Regions from separate parts of the Frigoribacterium sp. Leaf415 genome, predicted to be linked through region 2. Evidence: predicted binding sites of a transcription regulator. Region 2 holds the regulator's gene; the other holds the start of a gene.
The links. Region 2 encodes LexA, which represses DNA repair genes until DNA is damaged. Its sites were predicted from a motif close to TCGAACANNTGTTCGA; they were not measured.

Region 1 (15,387 bases), 630 kb from region 2:
GCCTCGTGGGCTCCGACGGCAGCATCGACTGGCTCTGCCTCCCCCGCTTCGACTCCGCCTCGACGTTCGGCGCCCTGCTCGGCGACCACGACGCCGGCCGGTGGCTCGTGGCCCCCTCCGACGCCGACGCCACCTCGACCCGGCGCTACGTGGACGACACCTTCGTGCTCGTCACCCGCTGGACGACGCCCACCGGCGTGGTCGAGGTCACCGACCTCATGCCCTACGGCGATCGGCGGGCCGACGTCGTCCGCCGGGTGACCGGCGTCTCGGGCACCGTCTCGATGCACGTCGACCTCGCGATCCGCTTCGGCTACGGCACGGCGGTCCCCTGGGTGCGGCAGGCCCCCGAGGGCGACGGCACCGCGCTCGTCGCCACGGCCGGGCCCGACGCCGTCGTCGTCCGTGGCCCCCGGCTCACGGCCACCGACCACACGCACGAGGCCACGTTCGACGTCCCCGCCGGCGAGACGGTCGACCTCAGCCTCACCTGGTACCCGTCGCACCGCGAACCGCCGACCGCCGTGGACGTCTCCGCCCGCATCGACGAGACCGTCACCTGGTGGCAGGACTGGTCGTCACGGTCCTCGGCACCCGAGGTCTACACCCGCGAGGTGCACCGATCACTGCTGATCCTGCGGGCCCTGACCAACGAGGACACCGGAGGCATCGTCGCCGCCGCGACCACGAGCCTGCCCGAGCAGTTCGGCGGCTCGCGCAACTGGGACTACCGCTACGTGTGGCTGCGCGACGCGTCCATGACGCTCCAGGCGCTCATCCTGCACGGCTACGCGGAGGAGGCCGACCGGTGGCGCGGCTGGCTGCTGCGGGCCATCGCCGGAGACCCCGCGGACGTGCAGATCATGTACGGCCTGGCCGGCGAACGGTACCTCCACGAGAGCGAACTCGAGCAGCTGACCGGTTACGACGGCGCCTCGCCGGTGCGGATCGGGAACGCCGCGTACAAGCAGTACCAGGGCGACATCTTCGGCGAGGTGATGGTCGCCCTGCACGAGGCCCGGCTGCTCGGCGTCGAGGAGAGCGAGTACTCGTGGCCCCTGCAGCGTGCCCTCGTGCAGTACGTCGAGGACAACTGGACCCGGCCCGACAACGGCATCTGGGAGATCCGGGGCGAGCTGCAGCACTTCACGCACTCGCGGGTGATGATCTGGGCCGCCCTCGACCGTGCGATCCAGGGGGTCGAGCAGTTCGACCTCGACGGCCCGCTCGATCGCTGGCGAGGTCTGCGCGACGAGGTGCGCACCGAGATCGAGACCCGCGGCTGGAACGCCGACCGCGCCTCCTTCACCCAGCACTACGGCACGACCGAGGTCGACGCGTCCCTGCTGCAGCTGTCGCAGGTCGGCTTCGTCGCCGCCGACGACCCCCGCATGCTCGGCACCGTCGCCGCCATCGAGCACGACCTGCTGCAGGACGGCCTGCTCATGCGCTACCGCACCGAGAGCGGCGTCGACGGCCTCGACGGAGCCGAGAACCCCTTCCTGACCTGCTCGTTCTGGCTGGCCGAGCAGTACGCCGCCTCGGGACGCGTCGACGACGCCGTCACCCTGATGGACCGCCTGGTCGGCTACTGCAACGACGTCGGCATGCTCTCGGAGGAGATCGAGGTCGCCACGGGACGACACGTCGGCAACACCCCGCAGGCGCTCTCGCACCTGGCTCTCGTGCGCGCGGCGGACGCGATCTCGCGCGCGAAGGCCGCGACGACGGCGTAGGTGCCCGACACGGCGACGGCCGCCCTGCTCTGACGAGCGGGGCGGCCGTGGACGGTGAGGCGGAGGATCAGGCGGGCCAGTCCTTCGGGCCGGTCGAACCGGCGGCGTAGGTGTCGAGGGGCACCTGGTCGGCCTTCCAGGCCTCGATCACGGGGGCGACGATCGCCCAGCAGCGCTCGGCCACGTCGCCGCGGATCGAGAGCGTCGGGTCGTCGTGGAAGATGCCGCTCAGCACCTCGCCGTAGGGCGTGAGCTCGGGCTTGCCCAGGGTGACCGACATCGTCGACTTCTCGAGGTCGAAGGGGTTGCCGGAGCCGTTGGTCGTGACGCCGAGCTCCATCGTCTCGGGGCTGATCTCGATGCGCAGCGTGTCGGGCGTCGACGAGCCGTTGAGGCCCTCGGGCAGCGCCGGGACCGGCTTGAAGGTGATGAGCACCTCTTTGCGGATCTTGGTCATGCCCTTGCCCGAGCGCAGGATGAACGGGACGCCGGCCCAGCGACGGGTCTTGACCTCGAACTCGACCTCGGCGAGGGTCTCGGTCTGGCGGTCGTTGTCGACGCCGTCCTCGTCGGCGTACGCGGGGACGTCCTTGCCGTCGATGGTGCCGGCCGCGTACTGGGCACGTCGGCTCGAGGCGACCGGGTCGGCGTCCTTGACCCACGTGGCCCGCAGGACGCGAGCGATCTCGCTGCGCAGCTCGACCGAGTCGATGCTCGACGGGGCGTCCATCGCGATGACGGCGAGCACCTGCAGCAGGTGGCTCTGGATCATGTCGATCAGCGCGCCGGCCTTGTCGTAGTACTGGGCGCGACCCTCGAGGCCGAGGACCTCGTCGTAGAAGATCTCGACCTTCTCGATGTTCTCGCTGTTCCAGACCGGCTCGAACAGGCGGTTGGCGAAGCGCAGGCCGATCATGTTGAGGACCGTGGCACGACCGAGGAAGTGGTCGGTGCGGTGGATGCGCTCTTCGGGGACGATCTTGAGCAGCTCGGCGTTCAGCTCGCGAGCGCTCTCTTCGTCCGAGCCGAACGGCTTCTCGAGGGCGAGACGCAGACCGTCGGGCAGGTCGATCTCGGCGAGCGCCTGGATCACCTTGGTGCTGATCGCGGGCGGCAGGGCGAAGTACATCACCGGGGTGCCCTCGCTGGCCTCGAACAGGGCCTTCAGGTGCTCGACCGTGGTCGGGTCGCCCTGGATGTAGCGGCTCGACGCCAGCGTCTTCTTGGCGAGGTCGCTGCCGGCGTCGCCGTTGAAGGCGGTCTTGACGACGTCGCCCCATTCTTCGGGGCTGCGCTCGCTGCGGCCGGTGCCGATGAGCTGGACGTCGACGCCGCGGTCGCTCTTGAGCAGGCTCGCGAGGCCGGGGAGCAGCAGACGCTCGGTGAGGTCTCCGCTGGCTCCGAGGATGATGAGGGTGGTGGTGTCTGTCACAGTGCAGCTTTCATGGGAGGGCGGCGATCGTGTCGTCGCTGGTCGATCAGGCGGCGGGGGTTCTCGGGGCCACGGGAGTCAACGCACAGGGGGGACGGGCATTCCCGTCGACCGCCCCGGCCGCGGAGGGCGCGGGTCGCGTCTCGGCGCCGGTGCCCGGTCAACCGTACTGCTCCCCGGGGGTGAGCGCCGTATCGGGGTCAGCGGGCGGGGTCGGCGTCGCCGTCCTGAACGGTGTCGTGCGGGGCGGTGTCGCGGGGCGCGCTGTCGTCGTCGACCGGCCCCGTGCTGTCGGTGCCGCCCACCCGACCGCCGGTGTCGTCGTCGTCGGCCGCGCGCGCCTCCTCGGCGGCGTCGTCCTCGGGGCGGGGTGCCGTGGTGTCGTCGGGGTCGAGCGCGGCGATGATGCGCCCGAGCGAGACGGCGATGGAGACGCCGCCGCTCGTGTCGGTGGTCGGGCGGTCGCGGTGGCGGTCGACGGCGTCCCAGAGGTCGGCGACGCGGCGCCGGGCGTCGGTGAACGCGTCGACGTCCTCGGCACCGTGGCGCCGGATCACGGTGGCGACGCCGTGCACGGCGTGGGCGACGTCGGGCGCGAGGTCGTCGGGCATGCCGATCTGGCGGCCGATCCGACGGCCGAGGATGCCCGAGACCTCGGCGACGTCCTGGAGGTGGAACGAGACGCGCTCGTACGTGGCGAGGTCGGCGTACTCCTGCCCGAGGTCGCGGCGGCGGAGCATCCACCGCGGGTTCAGGTGCCGGGACTCGTCGGCGTACGCGACGGTCTCGCGCACGCGGCGGAGGGTGCTCGGCAGGACGCCCACGCGACGCTCCCACTCGTCGCCCTCGAGGGGCCAGGGCGTCTCGAAGACGCCGGCGATCTCGTCGGCCCGGTCGGCGAGCGAGTCCTTGACCCGGGTGAGGCGCGCCTCGGCCCGCGAGGCGTACAGCGGCGGCACGAGCACCAGGTTGACCACGACGCCGACGACGACGCCGACCCCGATCTGGACGATGTAGCCCAGCGAGTACGCCTCGGCGTTCGCGCCGCCGAGCAGCAGGACGAAGAGCCCGGCCGTCAGCACCCAGTCACGACCGGCACCGAGCCAGCGGATGCCCGCCACGAGCACGCCGACCCCGACGACGAGTGCCACGGCGAGCACCCCGGGCTGGCCGTCCTGCAGCGCGAAGACCGCCGTGGCGAGGCCGATGCCGACGACCAGGCCGAGCAGCACCTGGAACCCCTGACGCAGCGAGCTCTTGATCGTCGGGTACATCGCGATCACGGCGCCGAGCGGCGCGTAGTAGGGGTAGTCGGCCGCGACGCCGGGCACCCGCGGCGCGATCCAGTAGGCGAGGGCCGCGGCGAGCGCCGTCTTCACGGCGAGCAGGAGGCGCGGCTGGGCCAGGAGGACACGGGTCCAGTGGGTCGCGGTGCGGGCGTCGCGACGCAGGGCGGCCCGGCGATCGGGCGGGGTGGGGCGTCGATCGGGTGGGGTGGAGCGTCGATCGGGCATGCCCCGATGATGACAGGCCGCGGGAGGCCACGGGTGGGCCCGGCGGTGGGACGGCACGATCGGAGCGACGTACACTGGTCGAACACCTGTTCGAACGACCCGGCCGGGGGTTCAGCAGCCCGAGGTACCGACCATGAGCTTCACCCACCTGCGCGTCGCGTCGGCGTTCAGCGCCCACCACGGCACGGCGCACCCGAAGGCGCTCGTCGACGCCGCCGTCGCGGCGGGTGCCGACGCGGCGGCGATCACCGACCGTGACGGGCTGTACGGGGCGATCCGGCACGTCGGGGCCTGCCGGACGGCGGGCGTCGACCCGATCGTCGGGGTCGAGCTGGGCTGCCGGGACGACCGCGAGGGGGTCGTGGGCGGTGGTGCGGACGGCGGGGGTCCCGACGGAGCCGGCGGGGGTCCCGACGGAGCCGGCGGGGTCGACCGCATCGTGGTGCTGGCGCACGGGGCGCGGGGCGGCGGGCCGGCGAAGGCGGGGTGGGCGGCGCTGTGTCGGCTGATCAGCGCGTCGCACGGTCGGGCCACCCGTCGTGCCAGCGGCAGTGCCAACAGCGTGGCGACCATCGCCCGGTCCCGGGTGCGGGGCTTCGTCCAGGGCGAGACCGAGCCGGCGGCGACCGTGCTGCTGGGGCCCGACTCCGACGTGGGACGGCTGGTCCAGGCGGGGCGACACACCGAGGCCGCGGCGTCACTCGCCGACTGGGCGGCGACGCTGCCGGGCGGCGTGGTGGTCGAGGTGGTCTGCCATCTGACCGAGCCGGGTGAGAGCCGCAGCATCCGGCACGCGGCACGCATGCTCGAGCTCGCGGACCACGTCGGGGTGCCGGCCGTGCTCACGAACGCCGTGCGGTACCTCGATCCCGACGAGGCCGTCACGGCCGACGTGCTCGACTCCGCCGGCCACCTGGCCGCGCTCGGCTCGTTCCGGCCGCAGCCGAACGCCCAGGCGTACCTCAAGGGCCCCGCCGACATGCGCCGGCTGGCCCGTCTGGTGAGCGACGCCTCGTCGTTGCCCCGCAGCGCCGGCGACGAGATGCTCGCCGCGACCGAGCGCCTGGCCGACCGGTGCCGCCTCGACCCCGTCGCCGACCTCGGCTGGGGCCGCCCGAAGGTGCCCGAGCTCAGTGCGATCGGCGTCGACGGCGACCCCGACCAGGCGCTGTTCCGGCAGGCCCAGGCCGGTGTCACCGAACGCTTCGGCGACGCCGACCGGGCCCTGCGCGACAAGGTCGAAGACCGCATGCGCTACGAGCTCGGCATCATCACCGGGTTCGGCTTCGCCGGGTACTTCCTCACCGTGGCCGACGTCTCGGCGCTGATGCGCGACCTGCGGGTGCGCAACGCGGCGCGGGGTTCCGGTGCCGGCAGCCTCGTCACCTACCTGCTGCGCATCTCGAACGTCGACCCGATCGAGCACGACCTGCTGTTCGAGAGGTTCCTCGGCAACAAGCGCGAGACCCTGCCCGACATCGACATCGACGTCGAGGCGGCCCGGCGGCACGAGGTCTACCGGGCGATCTTCGACCGGTACGGCAGCAACCGGGTCACGCTCATGTCGATGCAGTCGACGTACCGCGGGCGCGGTGCGGTGCGTGACGCCGGTCTCGCACTGGGGCTCGACGACGAGCAGATCGACCTCGTGGCCAAGAACGTCTGGCGGTCGAACGCCCGCGACCTGCGCACCGCGATGGCCGAGAAACCCGAAATGCGCGAGATCGCCGAGCTGGCCCGCAGCAACGACCAGATCGACCTGCTCGTCGACCTCAGCGAACGGCTCGACCGTCTGCCCCGACACATCTCGATGCACCCGTGCGGGGTGATCCTCGGCGACTCCGACCTGCTCAGCACGACCCCCGTCCAGCCGAGCGGCATCGGCCTGCCGATGAGCCAGTTCGACAAGTACGACATGAACGACGCCGGCCTGCTCAAGCTCGACGTCCTCGGCGTCCGCATGCAGAGCTCGCTCGCCTACGCCCTCGACGAGATCGAGCGCGTGAACGGCCCGCGTGCCGCCCTGGCCGGTGCCCTGCCGGTCGACGTGCCCTACGTGAACCGTCAGGGTCGCATCGAGCTCGACGAGATCCCCCACGACGACGAACCCACCTTCGAGGCGATCCGCACCACGCACACGCTCGGCATGTTCCAGATCGAGAGCCCCGGGCAGCGCGAGCTGATCGGCAAGATGCAGCCCGACCGCTACGAAGACCTGATCGCCGACATCTCGCTGTTCCGCCCCGGCCCGATGAAGGGCAACATGATCGCGCCGTTCCTCGACACCAAGCACGGGTTCCAGCAGCCCGACTACCTGCACCCGAGCTTCGCGTCGTTCCTCGACGACAGCTACGGGGTGGTCATCTACCACGAGCACGTGCTGCGCATCCTCGAGGCGACGATGCAGGTGTCGCTCGCCGAGGCCGACGAGATCCGACGGCACATGGGCAAGGGCGACGACGACGCGCTCGAGGCCACCTTCCGCGAGCGCACCCGGGGCAACCTCGACCCCGCGACCGGGCGGCGACGCTTCGACGACGCCGCGGTCGACCGGATCTGGGCCGCGCTCAAGGGGTTCGGGTCGTTCGGTTTCTGCAAGGCCCACGGGGCCGCGTTCGCCCTGCCGACCTACCAGAGCGCCTGGCTGAAGACCCACTACCCGGCCGAGTTCCTGGCCGGCATCCTCACCCACGATCCCGGCATGTACCCGAAACGGCTGCTGCTGACCGAGGCGCGACGCATGGGCGTCCCCGTGCTGCCGCTCGACGTCAACGCCTCGACCGACGTCTACCGGGTCGAGCGCCTGCGACCGCCGGCGACCCCGATCGCGCCGACCCGCGTGGGCGACCTCGGGCTGCGGCTGTCGCTCGCCGACGTGCACGGAATCAGCGACGCCGAGCTGGCCCGGGTGGTCGTGAACCGTCCCTACGACTCGATCACCGACTTCTGGCAGCGGGCGACGCCGTCCCGGTCGCTGTTCGAGCGCCTGGCGCAGGTCGGAGCACTCGACTCGGTCGCCGGGCCCGGCCGCACCCGCGGCGACGTCCTGGCCCGGGTGCGGGCGCTCACCGGCCGGTCGTCGCGCCCCAAGGCGACCGACGTCGAGAACCAGCTCGACTTCTCGATCGACGACTCCGACACGGTGCCGACCGGCACGCCCGACGTCGACGCCCGGCAGCGGGTCGCCGACGAGCTCGACATCCTGTCGATGGAGGTCAGCGAGCACGTGATCGAGAGCTACCGGCCCATGCTCGACGACCTGGGCGTGGTGCGCGCCGCCGACCTGCGCGACCACTGGAACGGCACGACCGTGCTCGTGGCGGGCATCCGCATCGCGACCCAGACCCCGCCGATGCGCAGCGGCAAGCGCGTGGTCTTCATCAGCCTCGACGACGGGAGCGGCTGCTCCGACTCCACCTTCTTCGAGGAGGCGCAGGCCCGCGCCGGCTCCCTGCTGTTCGGCACGCAGCTGATGGTGATCCAGGGGCGCACGCGTCGCACCGGCGAGCGCGGCATCTCGCTCGAGGCCGAGAACGCGTGGGACCTCAAGGCGATGTGGCGCGACTGGAACGCGACCCGCGCCTCCTCGTCCCTGGCCGTCGGCAATTCCTGACCCCTGTCGCCACCCCGCCCGCCGGGCCCACCGATCGCCCGCACGCGTCGCAGCAGCCAGGAATTGCCGACGCCGCGTGCGTAGGGTGGCGCCATGAGCGATCAGCAGGCCAAGGGAAGCTACGTCGAGCCGGGCCAGGAGTACACCCGCGACACCAACTACATCGAGGACCGCATCACCCGCGACGCCGTCGACGGTTGGCCGGTCGAGTCCGGCCGCTACCGCCTCGTGGCCGCCCGGGCGTGCCCGTGGGCGAACCGCAGCGTCATCTCGCGACGCCTGCTGGGGCTCGAGGACGCGATCTCGCTCGGCCTGCCCGGCCCCACGCACGACGCCCGCAGCTGGACCTTCGACCTCGACCCCGACGGTCGTGACCCCGTCCTCGGCATCGAGCGCCTCCAAGAGGCGTTCTTCGCCCGCACCCCCGACTACCCGCGCGGCATCACCGTGCCGGCGGTCGTCGACGTGCCGAGCGGCAAGGTCGTCACGAACGACTTCCCGCAGATCACGCTCGACTTCGCGACCGAGTGGACAGAGTTCCACCGCGAGGGCGCCCCCGACCTCTACCCCGAGGCCCTGCGCGGCGAGATCGACGAGGTGAACGCCGTGGTCTTCCGCGACGTGAACAACGGCGTCTACCGTGCCGGTTTCGCGGGGTCGCAGAAGAGCTACGAGCGGGCCTACCGCACCCTGTTCCAGCGCCTCGACTGGTTGTCCGAGCGTCTCGCCGGGCAGCGGTACCTGGTCGGTGACACCATCACCGAGGCCGACATCCGACTGTTCACGACGCTCGCCCGGTTCGACGCGGTCTACCACGGGCACTTCAAGTGCAACCGGAACAAGCTGGCCGAGATGCCGGTGCTCTGGGCCTACGCCCGTGACCTGTTCCAGACCCCCGGGTTCGGCGACACGATCGACTTCGACCAGATCAAGGCGCACTACTACGTCGTGCACTCCGACATCAACCCGACGGGCATCGTCCCGGTCGGGCCGGACGCCTCGGGCTGGCTCACCGAGCACGGGCGCGAGCAGCTCGGCGGCCGTCCGTTCGGCGACGGGACTCCCCCGGCACCGCCTCGTGCGGGCGAAGAGGTGCCGCCGCTCGTCGCGGCCTGAGGCGCCGCCGCATGCTCGATCCCTCCGACCGGTTGCGCGTCACACGCGACGAGGCGCAGGCGCTGGCCGCGCGACTGCTCGGAGACATGGAGGCGGTGGCCACGGCCCGCGAGGGAGCCAACGTCGACGACGAGCACGACCCCGAGGGATCGACGATCGCCTACGAGCGATCGCAGCTCGACGCCGTCCGACGGTCGGCCCTCGATCGTGCCGCCGATGCCGAGGCCGCCCTGGCCCGGCTCGCCCACGGCACCTTCGGCCGCTGCGAGCGCTGCTCGGCGCGGATCGGCGAAGCCCGGCTCGAGGCGCGACCCACCGCCCGGCTCTGCATCGACTGCGCGAGCTGACCCGCGCCTCCTGCCGTCGACGCCTTTCCTGCCGCGAACGGCGCGTCCCGCCGCGAACGGCGCGTCCTGCCGCGAACGGCGCGTCCTGCCGTCGCCGGGGCGTCAGCCCCAGATCCGCGCGATCTGCTCGTCGAGGAAGGTCTCGAACCAGGCGTCGCGATCGGTGACGACGTTGGTGAGGTGCCCGAAGAGTTCGAAGCTGAGGTGCCCGTAGAGGGAGGTCCAGGCGGTGATGCCCGCGGCCAGCACACCGGGGGCGACCGATGCCCCCAGACCCTGGGCGAGCTGCGCGAACTCGTCGGCCAGGCCGGCCCGCACCGGCATCGCCCGCAGCGAGGCTCCGCTAGCCGCCGCGTCGTCGACCGCCCCGAGCAACAGCAGACCCACCGCGATCGCCGGTTCGACGGTGTCGACCGGGGCCGCGTACCCGGGGACGGGCGACCCGTAGAGCAGTGCGTAGCGGTGCGGGTCGGCGATCGCCCAGCGGCGGGTCGCGCGGGCCGTGGCACGGAACCGCTCCTGGTGGTCGGCGCGGTCGACCGCCTGCTCGGCCTGTCGGGCGGCCTCGGCGAGGTCGACGTAGGCGTCGGTGATCAGGCGGGTCAGCAGGGCGTCGCGGCTCGGGAAGTACCGGTAGATCGCCGACGAGGCCATGCCCAGGTCGCGCGCGACGGCGCGCACCGACAGGGCGGCCGCGCCCACCTCGGCCAACTGCCGGTGGGCCGAGGCGAGGGCGCGTTCGACGATCTCGGTCCGTGCCCGCTCGCGGACGCCGCCGGTGGGCCGGGCGCGGTCGCCGTCCCCTGCGTTCGTGGTCATGCCCCGATCTTGTAGCCCGAGAGCACGGGACACAAATGAGAGCACTGCTCTTGCGCATGGAACGCCTTCACCGTACAGTGATATGCGAGAGCACCGCTCTCGTCAGCCGTCCCCAGGAGGACCCATGCCCACCCATCTCGTCGTCGGAGCCGGAGCCATCGGCACCCCCCTCGTCCGCCGCCTCGCCGAGCGCGGCGACACCGTGCGCGTCGCCACCCGCCGCGGCACCGAGGTCGCCGGTGCCGCCGCGCTCACGCTCGACGCGAAGGACGCCGCCGCCCTGACGAGCGCGGCCGACGGCGCCGACACGATCGTCGTCTGCTCGAACCCGCCCTACCCCGCCTGGGGCACGGAGTGGCCGGCCCTCACCACGGCCCTGATCGAGACGGCCGCCACCACGGGGGCGGGCATCGTGCTGATGGGGAACCTCTACGGCCACGGGCCGGTGTCCGAGCCGATGACCGAGCACACGCCCCTCGCCTCCACCGAGAAGAAGGGCAGGGTGCGCGCCGACAGCTGGCAACGCCTCCTGGCCGCGGCCGACCGGGGCGTCCGGGCCGTCGAGGTGCGCGCGAGCGACTACTTCGGGCCGGGCGCCGGGCGGAATGCCCACCTCGGCAGCGACTTCTTCGGCCCGCTCGTCGCGGGCCGCACCGCCCACGCGGTCGGCGACGTGACCCAGCCGCACGCCTGGGCGTACCTGCCCGACGTCGTCTCGACCCTCGTGGCGGCGATCGACCACGACGAGTGGGGTCGCGCCTGGCTCACACCGCACGCCACCCACGCCTCCCGGGTCGAGATCGCCGAGGAGGCGCGGCGCCGGTACGGCCTGACCGGTCGCGTCCGACCGTGGAACCCGCTGCTGTGGGCCGGCCTGACCCGCACGGTGCCGTTCCTCCGCGAGGTGAGGGCGATGCAGTACCAGTTCGACTCGCCCTTCGTCGTGGACTCGTCCGAGAGCGAACGCCTGCTCGGCATCGAACCGACCCCGTGGCCCGAGGCGCTGGACGCGACGATCGGGGCCACCCGCGACGCCACGCGTCGGTAAGTCCTGCCTCCTGTCGCCCGCGGTGACGGACAGCCCGGGTACACGGGGGGCGCCTCGCGCCGCCGCGACGGCACGCAGGATTTGCCGACGGTTCGACCGGTCCCGTGAGGTCACAGCAGACCCCCACGCGGCGCCCTTCCCCGGGGCCGCGCGCCGTCGTACGCTGACAGCACCCCGGCGACGACGCCGCACGACGGCCGCCTCGCCCCGATCGACGACGATTGGTGCTCGATGCCCCTGACCGCGAGCCGTCCGCCCCGCGACGTCGGGCCGCAGCGCCGGGTGGTGCGCGAGTCGTGGGACCGCGCCTCCCGACGCCGGCTCGATCCCGACGGCCTGCCCCGGCTCGAGCTGCCCGAGGACGACCTCGACGACCGGCGCCGCGACCACCCGTTGGCACCGGCCCTCCCCGTGGTGCGCCGTCTGCTGGTGGACGACGTCTCTGGCTCGGGACTGCTCGTCGCGATCGGCGACGAGCACGGGCGCCTGCTCTGGGTCGAGGGCGACCACACGGCCCGCCGCCGCGCCGAGGACATGCTCTTCGTCGCCGGCGCCGGCTGGTCGGAGGCGCGGGTCGGCACCTCGGCCCCGGGCACGGCCCTCGTGCTCGACCGGGGCGTGCAGATCCGTGGTGACGAACACTGGAACCACCGCGTGCGGGCCTGGAGCTGCACGGCCGTGCCGGTCCACGACCCCGTCGACGGGCGCCTGATCGGCGTCGTCGACATCACGGGCGACGAGCGGGCGGCCGGCTCGCTGACGCTGCCCCTGGTCACGGCGACGGTCGCGGCCGTGGAGGCGCATCTCGCACTCCTGGGGTTCGCCGCGGTCGGTCGCGCCCCGACCCGCACCGCGCGGCACCCGGTCCGCCCCGGGCCCGACTCCCCCGCCGGCCTGACGACCCTCGGTCGCGACGAGGCGGTCCTCACGGTCGGGGACGGCCGGATCGCGCTGGGTGCGCGGCACTCCGAGATCATGGCCCTGCTCGCCCACCGCCCCGCCGGCTACACCGCCCACGAGCTGGCCGACGCGGTCTACGGCGACGTCGACGCGGTGTCCACCCTGCGGCCCGAGATGGTCCGCCTCCGCCACGTCGTCGAGGCCCTCGACCCGACGCTGGTCCCCTTGTCGCGCCCGTACCGACTGCCCCGCCCGGTGACGCTCGACCTCGACACGCTCGTCGGGCTCGTCGACCGCGGCGCCCACCGCGCGGCTGTGCGGGCCGACACGGGCCCGGCCCTCCCCTCGTCCACGGCACCCGGCGTCGTCGCCCTCCGGGCCGAGGTCGCCGCGACCGTCCGGGACGCGCTCCTCACCGGAGGCTCGATCGACACCCTGCTGTCGTACTCCGAGTCGACCACGGGCCGCGACGACGTCCGCGTCCTGCTCGAGCTGCTGCGTCGACTGCCCCCGGGATCGCCCCGACGGACGCACCTCGTCACGCACCTCGAGGCCCTCGAGAACCGGGACTGACGCGCCCTCGCGCCCCGCGCCTCCGGAACCCCACAGCCCTGGAACCCCGCACCTCCGGTTCACCTAGGCCCCGGAACCCGGCGGCCGCGCCCGCCCGCGGGCCGTGACGCGCAACCCGATGCAACCTCCCCCGACGTAGCCTGCCGCCACCGGCGGGCGACCCCCGCCGCCGACCCGACACCGTCGTCGAAAGGGACCGTCATGACCGTCACCACTCCTCCGAACACCTACGCCGCCCCGGGACAGCCCGACGCGAAGGTGGTCTTCAAGTCCCGCTACGACCACTTCATCGGCGGCGAGTACGTGGCCCCGGCGAGCGGGCAGTACTTCGAGAACCCGAGCCCCGTGAACGGCAAGGTCTTCACCGAGGTCGCCCGGGGCAACGCGGCCGACGTCGACCGGGCCGTCGAAGCCGCGTGGCGGGCCTTCGACTCGTGGAAGAAGACCACGATCGCCCAGCGCGCGCTGATCCTCAACAGGATCGCCGACGTCATGGAGGCGAACCTCGAGATGCTCGCCGTCGCCGAGACCTGGGACAACGGCAAGCCGATCCGCGAGGCCCTCGCCGCGGACGTGCCGCTCGCGATCGACCACTTCCGCTACTTCGCCGGGGCCATCCGGGCGCAAGAAGGGTCCACCGGTGAGATCGACGCCGACACCGTCGCCTACCACTTCCACGAACCGCTCGGCGTGGTCGGTCAGATCATCCCGTGGAACTTCCCGCTGCTGATGGCCGTGTGGAAGCTCGCTCCCGCCCTCGCCGCCGGCAACTGCGTCGTCCTGAAGCCGGCCGAGCAGACCCCCGCGTCCATCCACGTCTTCATGGACCTCATCAAGGACCTCCTGCCCGCCGGCGTCCTCAACATCGTCAACGGCTTCGGCGTCGAGGCCGGCGCTCCCTTGGCGAGCCACCCGAACATCCGCAAGATCGCGTTCACGGGCGAGACCACGACCGGGCGCCTGATCATGCAGATGGCCAGCGAGAACCTGATCCCGGTCACGCTCGAGCTCGGCGGCAAGAGCCCGAACGTCTTCTTCGCCGACGTCGCCGACGAACGCGACGACTTCTACGACAAGGCGCTCGAGGGCTTCTCGTTCTTCAACCTCAACTCGGGCGAGGTCTGCACCTGCCCGAGCCGGGCGCTCGTGCAGCAGTCGATCTACGACCAGTTCACCGCCGACGGCGTCGAGCGTGTCAAGAAGGTGAAGCAGGGCAACCCGCTCTCGATGGACACGATGATCGGCGCCCAGGCGTCGAACGACCAGCTCGAGAAGATCCTCAGCTACATGGACATCGGCAAGCAGGAAGGCGCGAAGCTTCTGCTCGGCGGCGACCGTGCCGACCTCGGCGGCGACCTGACCGAGGGCTACTACGTCAACCCGACGATCTTCGAGGGCCGCAACTCGATGCGCATCTTCCAGGAGGAGATCTTCGGCCCCGTCCTGTCCCTGACGAGCTTCAGCGACTACGACGACGCCATCAAGATCGCCAACGACACCCTCTACGGCCTCGGCGCCGGGGTCTGGAGCCGCAACGGCGCGCAGCTCTACCGGGCCGGCCGCGACATCCAGGCCGGTCGCGTCTGGTCGAACACGTACCACCAGTACCCGGCCGGGGCGGCGTTCGGCGGATACAAGCAGTCCGGCATCGGTCGCGAGAACCACAAGATGATGCTCGACCACTACCAGCAGACGAAGAACCTGCTGGTCAGCTACGCGGACGGTCCGATGGGCTTCTTCTGATGACGCCCGAGCAGACGGCCGCTGCGCCGCCGGCATCAGCAGCGTCAGGCGAGGAGGCGCGGGTCGGCGAGGTCACGCCGGCCCCCGCCTCCGGGGCGGTCGCCTCCACCCCCTCCCGGGTCGACGTCTCACCGGAGGCAGCGACCTTCCTCGTCGCCCTGACGGCCCAGCACGGCCCGCTGATGTTCCACCAGTCGGGAGGCTGCTGCGACGGCTCGTCGCCGATGTGCTACCCCGTGGGGTTCTTCCGGGTGGGGGCCGTCGACGTCCACCTCGGCGACCTGCACGTCGACGGGATCGACCCCGTCGAGGTCTACATGTCGCGCAGCCAGTTCGAGTACTGGAAGTACACCCACCTCACCATCGACGTCGTCCCCGGCCGCGGGGCCGGGTTCTCGGTCGAGAGTCCTGAAGGGAAGCGCTTCCTGATCCGGTCGCGCATGCTCACAGACGACGAGCTGCGGGCGTTCGGACTCCACGAGGCGGTGGCCGTCGCCCCGGACTGATCGAGCGACGCCGCCGGAGGGGTCAGTCGGTCGGCGGGTG
Region 2 (15,387 bases):
GCCGTCGGCTGATCGGCGGGCATGAACTCGGCGTAGGCCTCGTCGACGAAGACGATGCCGTCCGTGGCGTCGTAGGCAGCCTCGATCGTGGCGAGATCGAGGGGGGTACCCGTGGGGTTGTTCGGCCCGCAGAAGAAGACGATGTCGGGACGGGTGCGTTCGATCTCGGAGACCGCGGTCTCGGGTGAGATGCGGAACCCCTCGTCACGGCGACCCTCGACCCACCGACTGCCGGTGCCCGTGGCGATGATCGAGTGCATCGAGTAGGTGGGAGGAAACCCCAGGACGGAGCGGCCCGGGCCGCCGAAGGCCTGGAGGAGCTGCTGGATGACCTCGTTGGAGCCGTTCGCCGCCCAGATGTTGTCTCGGGTGAGACCGTGCCCGAGGTAAGCCGCGAGCGAGTCACGCAACGTCGTGAACTCGCGATCGGGGTACCGGTTGACGTCGAGGACCGCCCGGGCCACCGACTCGACGATGTCGCGAGCGACGTCTTCGGGAATGGGATGCGTGTTCTCGTTGACGTTGAGAGCGACCGGGACCTTCTTCTGGGGAGCGCCGTACGGCGTCAGTCCCCGGAGGTCGTCACGGATGGGCAGGTCGTCGAGACTGAAGGACACCCCACCATCGTACGGGTGGGCCGACGGGGTGTCGGCTCGGTCACCATCGCGCAGACACGACGCCGACGGGCCGGATCGCCCGCCTCGTCGGCGACGGCGCTTCAGCGGGCGTACTGAGCGGGGACGGCGAGGCTCTGACCGGCGGAGACCTCGGCGCTAGGAAGGTTGTTGAGCGAGACGAGGTCGGCGATGACGTCGCGGGGATCGGCATCGGGGTCGATCTCAGACGCGACCTGCCAGAGCGTCTCGCCGCCGTCGACGGTCACGTGCTGGAACTCGGTGCGACCCGTCGTGTCGGACGCCACCGCGCCGCCTCCGTTGAGGACGAGCGCGCCTGCCACGACGACGAGCGGGACCGCCACGAGCGCGGCGACGACCGCACGGCCCCGTCGGGTGATGCGCAGACGCGTGCGCACGACTCGGGTCGAGTCGACGGGGGACGCAACTGCTGATGCTGAGGTGACGCTCATGAGGTGGTCCTTTCACCGTGGAAGACAGGGGACGAGTTCGTGCCCGGCACTCGGCCGGGAATGCCGGACACGAAGACGTGTTCCGAACATACATTCGATTGCCGACGCTTTCAACCCCTGTGATGGCTGATCCAGGTCGGAATCGATGCGGATCGGGGAGCGAGAACGCGACACACTCGAACATGTGTTTTGTCGACACGGCCTGATCGGATACGGTTTCGATCGGTGGTAGGAGTCAAACAGGGACCACCGACATCGACGGCAGGAGACCCATGAGCGACCCGAAGCGCACCCCGCAGGCGGCCCCCGACGCCCCCCGTCAGCTCGATCCCGGCGTCCTCCCCCGCAAGGAGTTGACGGCGAAGCAAGCGTCGATCCTCGCCGCGATCACCGAGAGCATCGGTCACCGCGGGTATCCGCCGAGCATGCGCGAGATCGGCGACGCCGTCGGCCTCAAGTCCCTGTCGAGCGTCACGCACCAGCTCAACCAGCTCGAACTAGCCGGCAAGATCCGCCGTGACCCCAACCGACCCCGAGCCCTCGAGGTCCTCGTGGACGCCACGGCGCCGGCGACTCCCCCGGCGACCGTCTTCACGACGAGTGACGACGGCGACACGGCTCACGTCCCCATGGTCGGACGGATCGCCGCCGGCATCCCCATCACAGCCGAGCAGCAGATCGAGGACGTGATGCCCCTGCCGCGTCAACTGGTCGGCAAGGGCGAACTGTTCATGTTGCGGGTGGTCGGCGACTCGATGATCGACGCGGCCATCTGCGACGGGGACTGGGTCGTCGTGCGGCAGCAGCAGGACGCCGAGAACGGTGACATCGTCGCGGCCATGCTCGACGACGAGGCGACCGTCAAGGTGTTCCGCCAGCGAGACGGCCACACCTGGTTGCTTCCCCGCAACAGCGCCTTCGAGCCCATCGTCGGCGACCACGCCCAGATCGTCGGCAAGGTCGTCGCCGTCCTGCGGTCGGTCTGACAGGCGCACCCCCGACTCACGCGCCACCCGGCACACGACGAAGCGCCGACCACCTCGAGGTGGTCGGCGCTTCGTCGTATGACGATCCGGGACTCGGCGTCAGCGGCCGACGCCCACGGGTGCGACATAGGGCGTGAGCCCGGCGACGTCACTCGGGTACACCCGGGCGTGGACCCGGGTGCCCTCTTCTTCGTAGTCGGTGCTGACGATGCGTCCGGAGTCGTGTAGGTGCGAGACCACGTCGCCGCGGTCGTACGGCACCAGCAGGTCGAGTTCGATCTCGGGCTCCGGCAACACGGCCGCGATGCGGGCGAGGAGCTCGTCGATGCCCTCGCCCGTCCGAGCCGAGACGAAGACCGCCGTCGGTTCGAGCCCGAGCAGGACGAGACGCTGGTCGTCGTCGACGAGGTCGCTCTTGTTGAAGACGACGATCTCGGCGATGTCACGACCGTCGACCTCGGCGATGACGTCGCGGACGGTCGCGAGCTGGGCTGCAGGGTCGGGGTGCGACCCGTCGACGACGTGCACGATCACGTCGGACGCCTCGACCTCTTCGAGCGTCGACCGGAACGCCTCGACCAGCTGGTGAGGCAGGTTGCGCACGAATCCGACGGTGTCCGCGTACGTGAAGGGACGGCCGTCCGTCGTCACGCTCTTGCGGACCGTCGCGTCGAGGGTGGCGAACAACGCGTTCTCGACCAGGACGCCCGCGCTGGTGAGCCGGTTGAGCAGGCTGGACTTGCCCGCGTTGGTGTAGCCCGCGATGGCGACCGTGGGCACCTCGTTGCGGTCGCGGTTGGCCCGCTTGGCGTCGCGGGCCGGCTTCATCTCTTTGATCTGTTTGCGGAGCCGGGCCATGCGGGTGTGGATGCGGCGCCGGTCGAGCTCGATCTTGGTCTCACCGGGCCCGCGGCTGCCCATTCCGGCACCCGCGCCTCCGACTTGCCCACCGGCTTGGCGCGACATCGAGTCGCCCCAACCGCGGAGGCGCGGCAGCAGGTACTCGAGCTGGGCCAGTTCGACCTGCGCCTTGCCCTCGCGGCTCTTGGCGTGCTGGCTGAAGATGTCGAGGATCACGGCGGTGCGGTCGATGACCTTCACCTTGACGACGTCTTCGAGGGCGCGCCGCTGGCTGGGGGCCAGCTCGGTGTCGGCGATCACGGTGTCGGCACCGAGGGCTGCGACCGTCCCCCGGAGCTCTTCGGCTTTGCCCTTGCCCAGGTAGGTGCTCGGGTCGGGATTCGGTCGTCTCTGCAGCAGCCCGTCGAGGACGACGGCACCCGCCGTCTCGGCGAGGGCGGCGAGCTCACGCAGGGAGTTCTCGGCGTCGGACATCGAACCCTGCGAGTACACGCCGATGAGGACGACGTTCTCGAGGCGCAGTTGGCGGTACTCGACCTCGGTGACGTCCTGCAGTTCGGTCGAGAGGCCCGCGACGCGGCGCAGGGCCTGGCGGTCGTCGCGCTCCGACTGGTCGCCGTCGGAGCCGCCGTCGTCGTGGAGCGAGCGGGTCTGGATGGCCTGGGCCGGAGAGAAGACGGTGTAGCCGGAGGCCCTCTGGGCCGCACGATCGAGGACGCGCGCGACGACGTCGTCGGGCTGGTCGTTCCGCTCGGAGTCGAGCGGTGTCGTGGTGTGGTCTGTCATCGGGGTGATACTAACCCTTTCGGTGTGCGGAGAGCAGGGAACGACGCCCCTGCGGATGTTCGGTAGGTTGGCGAGCATGGCCAGCGAGCACTACTTCTCACCCCAGCCCGGCAGCGCGGCCAAGCCCAGGACGATCGACGTCGTCCTCGCGGGACGTGAGTTGACGCTCACCACGGCCGCGGGGGTGTTCAGCCCGGGCCGCGTCGACCCGGGCACCTCGGTGCTGCTTGCGGGCACGCCGACGCCGCCGAGGGCGGGCCATCTGCTGGACGTCGGATGCGGTTGGGGCCCCATCACACTGAGCCTCGCGTTGTCGTCACCCGACGCGACGGTCTGGGCCGTCGACGTGAACGAGAGAGTGCTCGACCTCGTGCGCGCGAACGCACGGTCGAGCGGCCTCGAGAACGTCAACGCCGTGACCCCCGACGATGTTCCCGCCGACCTGCGCTTCGCGACGATCTGGTCGAATCCGCCGATCCGGGTCGGCAAGGCGGAGCTGCACTCCCTGCTCGAACGGTGGCTCCCCCGACTCGACGTGGGATCGGACGCCTGGCTGGTCGTGCAGAAGAACCTGGGGGCCGACTCCCTGCAGCGCTGGATGAACGAGACCATGGCCGGCGTCGTGGACGTGACCCGCGCCTCCACCAGCAAGGGGTACCGGATCTTGCGCGCCGAGCGCCTCATCGACCCCGACTGACCGGAGGCGCTGGGCGGGCCTCGACGTCGCCCCGGTCGACCTCAGAGGTCGAGCGCGCCGGTGAAGACGAGTTCGGCCGGCCCGCTGAGCGAGACGTGCTCGCCGTCGTCGTGGTGGCTGATCGAGACGCCCACGACCCCGCCGGGAACGTCGACCAACCAGCCCTCGGGTGCCGAGGCCCCAGCCCAGTACCGCGTGGCCAGGGCTGCCGCTGCCGCACCGGTGCCGCACGAGAGCGTCTCGCCGCTGCCGCGCTCGTGGACCCGCATGCGGATGCGCCCGAGCCCGTCGACCACGAGCGGATCCGCGGGAACCACGAACTCGACGTTCGCCCCGCCGGCCGGAGCCGGGTCGATGATCGGCACGTAGGTCAGGTCGAGGCCGTCCAGTTCGTCGTCACCGGCGAGGGCCACCACCACGTGGGGGTTGCCGACCGAGATCGGCAGGCCCGGACGGGCGGCGTGCAGTTCGCGCGCCCGGACGACCGGATCGTCGTCGCCGAGTCGCCAGGGCCCCAGATCGACGCGGAAACCCGTGCCGTCGCGACGCACCTCACGAGCGCCGGCCCGCGTGCCGACGACGAGCACGTCGTCCTCGCCCAGCTGGACCAGCCCCCGCTCGAGGAGATAGCGCGCGAAGACGCGGATGCCGTTGCCACACATCTCGGCTGGACTGCCGTCGGCGTTGTGGTAGTCCATGAACCACTCGGCGCGCGGCTCGGCCTCGAGCAGGGCCGCCTCGGTGGAGAGCGCCGCTGTACGGACCGCACGGATGACACCGTCGCCGCCCACCCCGAACCGCCTGTCGGCCAGGGCCCGGATCATGGCGGGCGTCAGGTCGGTGCCTGCGTCGGGATCGGTGAACAGGACGAAGTCGTTGCCGGTGCCCTGACCCTTGGTGAACTGCAGCGTGGTGGTCACCCGAGGAGTCTAGCCACGGCCCGGTCGACGGCCTGGGCGTCGCCCGAGCGAGACCACTCGACGTCGTCGTACCGGCGGAACCAGCTCGCCTGACGGCGAGCGTAGCGACGCGTGAGGGCCGCCGTGGCCTCGATCGCCTCGGTCTCGGCGAGTTCACCCCGGATCTGGGCGACGGCCTGCGCGTAGCCGATCGCCCGGCCCGCCGTCACCCCTCGCTCGAGCCCGAGGGGAAGCAGACCCCGGACCTCGTCGACGAGACCGTCTCGCCACATCCGGTCGACGCGTCGGTCGAGACGTTCGACGAGCACGGGGCGCTCTTCCGCGACGCCGAAGACGCTCGACGGGCGCCACGGCGACGACTTCTCGGGGAGGGTTCCCGAGAGAGGGCGCCCGGTGAGGTCGCCCACCTCGAGTGCCCGGACGAGACGCCGAGCGTTGGAACGACCGATCGAGGCGGCCGACACCGGATCACGCTGACTCAACAGGTCGTACAGAGCCCCGGGCCCCCGCTCGTCGGCGATCGCCTCGTATCGACGCCGGATCACCGGGTCGGTGCCGGGGAACCGGAAGTCGAACAACACGCTCGAGACGTAGAGGCCGGACCCGCCGACGAGGACCGCCACCGCCCCACGGGCCACGATGCCGTCGATCAGGGCTCGAGCCTCGCGCTGGTACCACTCGACGCTCGCCTCGTCGGTGACGTCGAGGACGTCGAGGAGATGGTGCGGGACGCCTCGTCGTTCGGCGGCGGGCAGTTTCGCCGTGCCGACGTCCATGCCGCGGTAGAGCTGCATGGCGTCCGCGTTGACGATCTCGACGGCCTCGCCCCGGGCTGCCAGCGCCTCGGCGAGGTCGAGTGAGAACGCCGACTTGCCCGTGCCGGTCGCCCCGACGATCGCGACCAGCACGTCAGCGGAGGTCGTCGGTCGTGCTGTAGATCGGTGTGGTCGCCACCCGAAGCGTGGGGAGCCCGAGGCTCACCCTCGCCGGCCGAGCCGAGGAGGCGCGGGTCGCGTCACCGGCGGACGGCACCCCGCACGAGGCGGCCTGCGCGGCATCCCAGGCGTCGCCCGCGCGCGTGCGACGGACCTCGAAGAGGGACCCGGGCCCGTCGACCGCATCGGCCAGCAGGTAGAACGCTGCGGCGTCGGTGACGCGCACGCTGACGACGTCGCCGGGGCGCGGAACGGCCCGACCCGGCGGCACCTCGAAGTGGACGAGACGGCTGTCTTCCGCACGCCCCGAGAGACGGTGGGTGGAGGCGTCTTTCCGTCCCTCGTCGGTGGCCACGAGGACGTCGACGGTCCGGCCGACCTGACGACGGTTCTCTTCGGCCGAGATGCGGTCCTGCAGAGCGGTCAGCCGCTCGAACCGTTCTTGCACGACGGCCTTCGGGATCTGGTCGGCCATCTCGCCCGCCGGCGTCCCGGGGCGCACGGAGTACTGGAAGGTGAATGCCGAGGCGAACCGGGACCGCTCGACGACCCTGAGGGTCTCGGCGAAGTCCTCCTCGGTCTCACCCGGGAATCCGACGATGATGTCGGTGCTGATCGCGGCGTCGGGCATGGCCACCCGCACACGGTCGATGATGCCGAGGAACTTCTCGCTGCGGTAGCTGCGCCGCATGGCCCTCAGCACGCGGTCGGAACCCGACTGCAGGGGCATGTGCAACTGCGGCATGACGGCAGGCGTCTCGGCCATCGCGGCGATCACGTCGTCGGTGAAGGACGCCGGGTGCGGGCTGGTGAACCGCACCCGCTCGAGCCCGGGGATCGCACCGACGGCACGCAGCAGCTTGCCGAAGGCGAACCGGTCGCCGAACTCGACACCGTACGAGTTGACGTTCTGCCCGAGCAGCGTCACCTCGACGGCACCGTCGTCGACGAGCGCCTGCACCTCGGCCAGGATGTCACCGGGACGGCGGTCCTTCTCCTTGCCGCGGAGCGACGGCACGATGCAGAAGGTGCAGGTGTTGTTGCAGCCGACCGAGATCGAGACCCAGCCGCTGTGGGTGGAGTCGCGCTTGGTCGGCAGCGTCGAGGGGAACACCTCGAGTGCCTCGAGGATCTCGAGCTGGGCCTCGTCGTTGTGACGCGCGCGCTCGAGGAGCGTGGGCAGGGCACCCATGTTGTGCGTACCGAAGACCACGTCGACCCACGGCGCCTTGTCGAGGATGACGTCCTTGTCTTTCTGGGCGAGACACCCGCCGACGGCGATCTGCATGCCCTCGTGCTTCTTCTTCTGGCCGGCGAGCGTCCCCAGCGTGCCGTAGAGCTTCTTGTCGGCGTTCTCGCGCACCGCACAGGTGTTGATGACGACGATGTCCGCCTCGGCTCCGTCGGCCGGTACGTAACCAGCCGCCTCGAGCGAGCCGCTGAGACGCTCGGAGTCGTGGACGTTCATCTGGCACCCGAAGGTGCGGACCTCGTACGTACGGGCCGGACCGTCGACCGACGAAGGGATGGGGGTGGTGGCGACCGTCGTCATGGTGACTCAGTGTAGATCGCCGCCACCCCCGAGCCGGTCACTCGAAGCGGACGCCGCCGCGGCCGCTGCCACCACGGGGCAGGGCCTTCTCGATCGCGCGACGGACGACCTCGGAGCGATACCCCCGGCGCATCAGGTAACCGTTGAGACGACGTTCGGCCGTCTCGCGGTCGAGGCCGCGCAACGATCCTGCGCGTTTGCGAGCCCACTCGTCGGCACGCTCTTGCTCTTCGTCGTCGTCCGTGTCGGACAGGGCCTCGTCGATGATCGACGGGTCGATGCCCCGGGCGCGGAGTTCGGATGTGACAGCGCCCCGGCCGAGACCCTTTCGTTCTTGCTTCGACCGGATCAGGGTGGCGGCCAGTTCGGTGTCGTCGAGGAGACCGACCCGCTCGAGACGAGCGATCTCGTCGGCCACGACCGATTCGTCGAGATCGCGGGAGAGGAGCAGCTTCTCCATCTCGTGAGACGACACTCCCCGGCGCGAAAGGGCGTGCAGGCTGACGTTCTCGGCGCGTCGCTGCTGCGCTTCGAGGTCTTCGGGCCCGTCGTCGGGTTGGTCGTCGAATCCGGTCGCCTTGGGCCGGCCGGCAGCCCCCGCCCGAGAACCTCGAGCGGACGGATGGTCGCCATCCGAGGCCACGGATGTCACACCGCCGGCCCAATGAGAGCTGATGGCCGTCAGGACGGCCTCGGAACCGCTCGTCGTCTGATCGGAAGCCTGGCGATCGGTCGTCGCCTCGGGAACCGATGCACCGCTCACCGCACCGAAGAGAGGCGTGACGGGCGCGAGCCGCCCGGTGTCGACACCGTCGTCAGACGGACGCGACACCGGGGCGTCGTCGTCGCGCGAGGTCATGCGCCCTTACGAGCGGCGATCTTCGCCTCGATCGATTCGACGGGCGCCTCGATGGGCTTGACCCCGCCGACTCCGAGCTTGGCGAGGATCTTCTGCTCGATCTCTTGCGCGATGGCGGCGTTCTTGATCAGGAAGTTGCGCGAGTTCTCTTTGCCCTGGCCGAGTTGGTCGCCCTCGTAGGTGTACCAAGCACCCGACTTGCGGACGATGCCGTGCTCGACACCGAAGTCGATCAGGCTGCCCTCGCGCGAGATGCCCACACCGTAGAGGATGTCGAACTCGGCCTGCTTGAAGGGCGGCGCCATCTTGTTCTTGACGACCTTGACGCGGGTGCGGTTGCCGACCGCGTCGGTACCGTCTTTCAGCGTCTCGATGCGCCGGATGTCGAGGCGGACGGACGCGTAGAACTTGAGCGCCTTGCCACCGGCCGTCGTCTCGGGGCTGCCGAAGAAGACACCGATCTTCTCGCGCAGCTGGTTGATGAAGATCATGGTGGTGCCGGTCTGGCTGAGCCCACCGGTCAACTTGCGCAACGCCTGAGACATGAGTCGAGCCTGCAGACCGACGTGCGAGTCACCCATCTCGCCCTCGATCTCGGCACGCGGCACGAGGGCGGCGACCGAGTCGATGACGACGAGGTCGATCGACCCCGAGCGGACGAGCATGTCGGCGATCTCGAGCGCCTGCTCGCCGGTGTCGGGCTGCGACACCAGCAGGGCGTCGATGTCGACACCGAGCTTCTTGGCGTACTCGGGGTCGAGAGCGTGCTCGGCGTCGATGAAGGCGGCGATGCCGCCGTTGCGCTGGGCGTTGGCGATGGCGTGCAGGGTCAGGGTCGTCTTACCCGACGACTCGGGACCGTAGATCTCGACGATGCGGCCGCGGGGGATGCCACCGATGCCGAGAGCGACGTCGAGGGCGATCGAGCCGGTCGGGATCACCGCCACGGGAGCACGCTCGTCGCTGCCGAGGCGCATGACGGCGCCCTTGCCGAACTGTCGGTCGATCTGGGCGAGAGCCGTCTCGAGGGCCTTCTCGCGGTTTTCGGCTGAGGGCATGTCGTTCTCCTTCGTGGTGGTCGTCCGTGCGCCTGTAGGCTGTCGCGTCGACGTCGACCGGTGGTGCAGGGTCGTCGTCGCTACGACAAGGCTGGTGTCATCGGCATGTGCCGGTGACGCGGGACGTCGATGCCAGAAACGCTACGGGCCACCCCCGACATCGCGGTGGCGGTGGCGGCCCGACGTGTAGAACTCGTTCGTCGACGTCCTTGTGGAGGACGCTACCACCCGTCCGAACACGTGTTCGACCCATCGCTCCCGGCGTGTCGAACACACGCGCGAGCGAGCGGCACCTCAGCTCGTCGGTTCGGGCAGCCCGACACCGTACCGACGGGACACCGGGACGCCCTCGGCCTCGCAGAGTGCGAGCCACACGTCGCGGGGCGACTCCCCCTGGGCGATCGCCTGGTCGGCGGTCCGGTCACCGAGCGACTGGATGACGAGATCCCGGGTGATCACTCGGCCGTAGGCGTCTCCGAACTCGTCCTCGACGGCTCGGGCGAACTCGCTCTTGCGCATCAGACGAGGGTACCCCGGACGACGAACGCCCCCGGCGTGGGCCGGGGGCGTTCGGAGGGACGTCGGGCGATCAGCGGACCGCGAGGTCGGAGTCGAACTCGGCGACGAGGTCGTCCGGCAGGGTGTCGGGGATCGGGTTGAGCCCCTCGATGACGGCCATGCGGTCGCCGACCTCGCGCATGATCACGGAGATGGGGGTCTCGAGGGCGTCGGCGACGGACGCGAGGATCTCTGAACTCGCCTCTTTCTGACCCCGCTCGACCTCGCTGAGGTAACCGAGGGCGACGCTGGCCTTGCTCGCGACCTGGCGGAGCGTGCGGCCCTTCTGCAGGCGGAAGTCGCGAAGGACGTCGCCGATTTCTTGACGTACCAGGACCATGGGGACCCTCCTTCGGGGACGACCCATCTGACGGGATGGTTGCAGATGGGGGACGACGGGTGGTGCTCGGACCGACTGACCACGACTGTAGCCATCGGGGACTGTGCACCTGTTGTGAACTCGGGAGATGTAACGAGACCGAAACGCCCGCTATTCCCTCGTCTCGACCAGCCATCGGTCGAGTACTGCCAGGGATTCGGAGACCGTGGCGTTTCGGATGGCCTGTCGGTCGCCCGTGAGCGAGAGCGAGACGACGCGGACGCCGCCGGGTACGGCCAGACCGACGAAGACCGTACCGGGTTCGTGCCCGCTCTGGGGATCGGGGCCGGCGACGCCGGTGGTCGCGAGGCCGATGTCGGCCGGGTGCCCGTCGGCCGCCAGTCGGTCACGGACCCCGGTGGCCATGGAGGCGGCCACGTCGGGATGCACGGGCCCGTGTCGCGCCAGCAGTTCCGCATCGACCCCGAGCAGCGTGTGCTTGAGCTCGGTCTGGTAGGCGACCACCCCACCACGGACGACGGCCGAGGCGCCGGGCACGGACACGAGTTCGGAGACCAGGGCACCGCCGGTGAGGGACTCGGCGACGGCGACCGTCAGACGCCTGCGCGTCAGCTCGGCGACGAGGTCGGCAGCCAGCGTCACGCGCCGGCCTTGCCGTGCTTCAGCGCCACGCGCATGTAGTCGGCCCCGGAGACGAGAGTGGCGACCGTGGCCGCCGTCATGAGCACGCCGTTGACCCAGTGCATCCCCTCGCCGACGACGTTCCAGAGGGGGAAGAGCGCCAGGGTCACCGCGACCGCTTGCAGCACCGTCTTGACCTTGCCGCCGCGGGACGCCGGGATCACTCGATCACGCAGGACGGCGAAGCGGTAGACGGTGATGCCGACCTCGCGGACGAGGATGAGCGCGGTGATCCACCACGGCAGCTCGCCGAGGATCGTGAGCGAGACGAGCGCTCCGCCGATCAGCACCTTGTCGGCGATCGGATCCACGATCTTGCCGAAGTCGGTCACGAGGTCGAGACCACGGGCCAGCATGCCGTCGAGGCTGTCGGTCAGGATCGCCACGACGAACAACGCAGCGGCCCAGACACGGAGCGAACCGTCCGCCCCGTCGTCGATCAGCAACCACGCGATGAACAACGGAGCCATGAGTATGCGGACGACCGTGATGACGTTCGCGATGTTGCCGGTGCTGGCCGGCCCGGGCCCCTTCGACGCCACGCGTCCGCGGAACGAGAAGGCCGAGCGCGGGGAGGTCGGGCCGGACGCGTCGTCGTGGCTCATGGTCTACTCCCTGCCCGTCAGGTGCCAGGCGTCTTCGCTTCCGGCGTCGTCGTCTTCCGCGTACCCGCGGGTCATGGCCTCGACGGGGTCGCCGTCGTAGTCACCGGCGTCGGCCCGCGTGGCGGAGGCAGAACCCGAGGAGGCGCGACCGGCGCCGGCCTCGGTGGCCGCGTCACCGCCGCGCAGCTTCGCGAGCACGCCCGGGAGCTGCTCGGTCGTGACGAGCACGTCGCGAGCCTTCGACCCTTCGGACGGCCCGACGATGTCGCGCGATTCCATGAGGTCCATGAGACGGCCGGCCTTGGCGAAGCCGACCCGGAGCTTGCGCTGGAGCATCGAGGTCGAACCGAACTGCGTGCTGACGACGAGTTCGGCGGCCGCGAGGAGCAACTCGAGGTCGTCACCGATGTCGCCGTCGATCTCGCGCTTCTCGACCACCGCGGCGACGTCGGGGCGGTAGTCGGGACGAGCCTGGCGGGTGACGTGGGCGACGACCTGGGCGATCTCGTTCTCTTGCACCCAGGCCCCCTGCACGCGCATGGCCTTGGAGGCACCCATGGGCAGGAACAGCCCGTCGCCCTGTCCGATGAGCTTGTCGGCCCCGGGCTGGTCGAGGATGACCCGGGAGTCGGTGACGCTCGAGACGGCGAAGGCGAACCGCGAGGGGACGTTGGCCTTGATCAGACCGGTCACGACGTCGACCGAGGGGCGTTGCGTCGCGAGCACCAGGTGGATTCCGGAGGCGCGGGCCAGCTGGGTGATGCGGACGATGCTGTCCTCGACGTCGCGCGGAGCGACCATCATGAGGTCGGCCAACTCGTCGACCACCACGAGGAGGTAGGGATAGGGCTTGAGCTTGCGTTGGCTACCGGCCGGGAGGACGATCTCGCCGCCGACGACGGCACGGTTGAAGTCGTCGATGTGACGGAAGCCGAAGCTGGCGAGGTCGTCGTACCTCATGTCCATCTCTTTGACCACCCACTGCAGGGCCTCGGCGGCCTTCTTGGGGTTCGTGATGATGGGCGTGATCAGATGCGGTACGCCCGCGTAGATCGAGAGTTCGACCCGCTTAGGGTCGATCAGCACCATGCGCACGTCGGTCGGCTTGGCCCGCATCAGCAGCGACGTGATCATCGAGTTGATGAAGCTCGACTTGCCCGAACCGGTGGCTCCGGCGACGAGGAGGTGGGGCATCTTGGCCAGGTTGGCCACGACGTAGCCGCCCTCGACGTCCTTGCCGACGCCGATGGTGAGCGGGTGCACGCTCTTGCTCGCCGCCGAGGACCGCAGGACGTCGCCGAGGGCGACGATCTCTTTGTCGGTGTTGGGGATCTCGACGCCGATGGCGCTCTTGCCGGGGATCGGCGACAGGATGCGGACCTCGTTGGAGGCCACCGCGTAGGCCAGGTTCTTGGTCAGGGCGGTGACCCGCTCGACCTTGACGCCGGGGCCGAGTTCGATCTCGTAGCGCGTGACGGTCGGACCGCGCTTGAGGCCGGTCACCTTGGCGTCGACGTTGAACTGGTCGAGCACCTGGCTGATGGCGGCCACGATCGCGTCGTTCGCCTCGCTGCGCGCCTTGGCGGGCTCACCGACCGACAGGCTCGAGGCGGCAGGGAGACGGTAGGGGGCGCTCTCGGCACCGTCGTCCACGTCTTCGAGCGAGGGCGGGGCTGCTTCGTCGGGATCGACCGCGAGGAAGTCGGCGGCGGCGTCGCTCTCGCCGACGGGTTCGGCCGGCACCACCGGGAGGATCGTCGTCGACGCGGTCGCCTGGACGGGCGGGACGTCGAACCCCTGGGCGCGGACGGCGTCCTCGGCTCGATCGAGGTCACCGAGGAGGTCAGCCGAGAAGACGTCGGTCGGAGCCGTCGGTGGAGCGGCGGCCCCGGCGGCACCGGCCGCCGCAGCACCGATCGCCTCGTCGGGGCTCGCTTCGAACGCGGGCTTCTTGCGACGACGACGCCCGAGCGTCTCGGTGGCGGAGGTCTCTTCCGCTTCCACGAGCGGGGTGTCGTACGCCGGGTCGTCTTCGCGCTGGTCCTTGTTGCGCCGCCACCAGGGCAGCGACTCGGACTCGGCCAGGTCGACGAGGTCGGCATCACCGTCGGCCCCGGCCGCCCCAGAGGTCGTCTCGCCGAAGAGGTAGGAGTACAACTCGCCGAGCCGACGGTGGATGCGGTTCGGCGGGGTCTTGGTGATGATGAGCAGCGAGAACGCCAGCAGGATGACGACCAGAGGAACCGCGACCCATTCGGTGGCGAGGGCGACGAGCCAGGACGCGACGACCCAGCCCAGCACGCCGCCACCCGTGGCGAGGGCGGGGAGCCCTGCTGCGGCTTCGGGTTGCCCGCCGAAGATGTGACACAGCGCGCTGATCGAGACGATCGAGAGGCCGAGCCCGATGCCGATGCGGGTGTTGTCGTGCACGGACGCCGGGTGCCGGAAGAGCCAGCCCGCGAAGAGGATCATGATGACCGGCAGGGCGTAGGCGACGCGTCCCACGAGCCCGCCGAACGTGTACGCGTCGAATCCGATCGCGACGGGGCTGGTCGGATTGAGCCACTCGACGACCGCCCCGGCGATGGCGAGCAGGACGAGCAGGAACGGCACGCCGTCTCGTCGCTCGTCTTTCGCCAAGGACTCCTTGCCCAGGAGCCGGAACGCGCCGCCGGTCAGGTGTGCGAGCCCCATCCACGCCGCCACGAGCGGCCCCGGGCCCTCACGGACCGGGTCGGGTTGGCGGGGTGCGGGCAGCTTCTTGGTCGCCTTCGTGGCGCCGGAGGTCTGCGACGCTCGCGACGACGAACGCGCGCGCGCAGTCGACTTGGTGGGCGTGGCCATGGGCTCCAAGGTACCTCTCAGCACCGACAGCGGCCGGAGGTGCTCCGGTGTGTGTCAGTAGCGGATGGCGTCGATCACCTTCACACGGATCGCCACGAGAGCCGGGAGCAGACCGGCCACCGCCCCGATCGCCGTGGCCGACGCCAGACCGATCAGGGCCGCCTCGACGGGGAACGGGGGGAGGTCGCTGACGGCACCCTGGGCGATGAAGCCCTGCACCGTCGGGTTCTCGACGACGAGGACGGCCACCATCACGCCCACGGCGCCCGCCACGACCGTGCCGACGACGCTCTCGAGCATGACCGAGAAGAAGACCCGAGGAGCCGTGGCCCCGAAGGACCGACGAACGCCGATCTCGCGGATGCGCTGGCGGACGGTCACGAGCGCGATGTTGACGAGGCCGAGACCACCGAGCAGCAACACCAGCACGCCGACCCCCGTGATGATCAACTTGATCGGACCGAACGGGTCGGCGTCCCCGCCCGCGGCGTAGTCCTGCCGCGAGACGTCGACCTGCACGTCTTTGCCGAGGGTGGCCCCCATGTCGGACGCCACCTGGGCGCTCAGGGCGTCGCTGGTCTCGGGCGGCAGCCACATCTCGTACTGCGGGGTCTCGAC

Region 1: the regulator LexA is predicted to act here: its motif matches at 4,761-4,776, upstream of ASG28_RS04095 (DNA polymerase III subunit alpha).

Annotation. Positions count from the first base shown of each region.
Region 1 is NZ_LMQR01000001.1:875,523-890,909, reverse strand. It holds gene ASG28_RS04110 (glycoside hydrolase family 15 protein) at 1-1,736, shown strand, start outside; gene ASG28_RS04105 (glucose-6-phosphate dehydrogenase) at 1,804-3,168, opposite strand; gene ASG28_RS04100 (FUSC family protein) at 3,369-4,682, opposite strand; gene ASG28_RS04095 (DNA polymerase III subunit alpha) at 4,816-8,295, shown strand; gene ASG28_RS04090 (glutathione S-transferase family protein) at 8,389-9,411, shown strand; gene ASG28_RS04085 (TraR/DksA family transcriptional regulator) at 9,423-9,758, shown strand; gene ASG28_RS04080 (TetR/AcrR family transcriptional regulator) at 9,861-10,577, opposite strand; gene ASG28_RS04075 (NAD-dependent epimerase/dehydratase family protein) at 10,702-11,625, shown strand; gene ASG28_RS04070 (GAF domain-containing protein) at 11,857-13,098, shown strand; gene exaC (acetaldehyde dehydrogenase ExaC) at 13,300-14,841, shown strand; gene ASG28_RS04060 (DUF779 domain-containing protein) at 14,841-15,347, shown strand; gene ASG28_RS16990 (hypothetical protein) at 15,370-15,387, opposite strand, start outside.
Region 2 is NZ_LMQR01000001.1:1,508,567-1,523,953, forward strand. It holds gene ASG28_RS06915 (histidinol-phosphate transaminase) at 1-617, opposite strand, end outside; gene ASG28_RS06920 (LysM peptidoglycan-binding domain-containing protein) at 719-1,087, opposite strand; gene lexA (transcriptional repressor LexA) at 1,360-2,073, shown strand; gene hflX (GTPase HflX) at 2,173-3,720, opposite strand; gene ASG28_RS06935 (class I SAM-dependent methyltransferase) at 3,797-4,417, shown strand; gene dapF (diaminopimelate epimerase) at 4,459-5,337, opposite strand; gene miaA (tRNA (adenosine(37)-N6)-dimethylallyltransferase MiaA) at 5,334-6,245, opposite strand; gene miaB (tRNA (N6-isopentenyl adenosine(37)-C2)-methylthiotransferase MiaB) at 6,247-7,824, opposite strand; gene ASG28_RS16645 (regulatory protein RecX) at 7,862-8,284, opposite strand; gene recA (recombinase RecA) at 8,680-9,741, opposite strand; gene ASG28_RS06965 (DUF3046 domain-containing protein) at 10,036-10,260, opposite strand; gene ASG28_RS06970 (helix-turn-helix domain-containing protein) at 10,331-10,639, opposite strand; gene ASG28_RS06975 (CinA family protein) at 10,790-11,281, opposite strand; gene pgsA (CDP-diacylglycerol--glycerol-3-phosphate 3-phosphatidyltransferase) at 11,278-11,925, opposite strand; gene ASG28_RS06985 (FtsK/SpoIIIE family DNA translocase) at 11,929-14,769, opposite strand; gene ASG28_RS06990 (ABC transporter permease) at 14,824-15,387, opposite strand, start outside.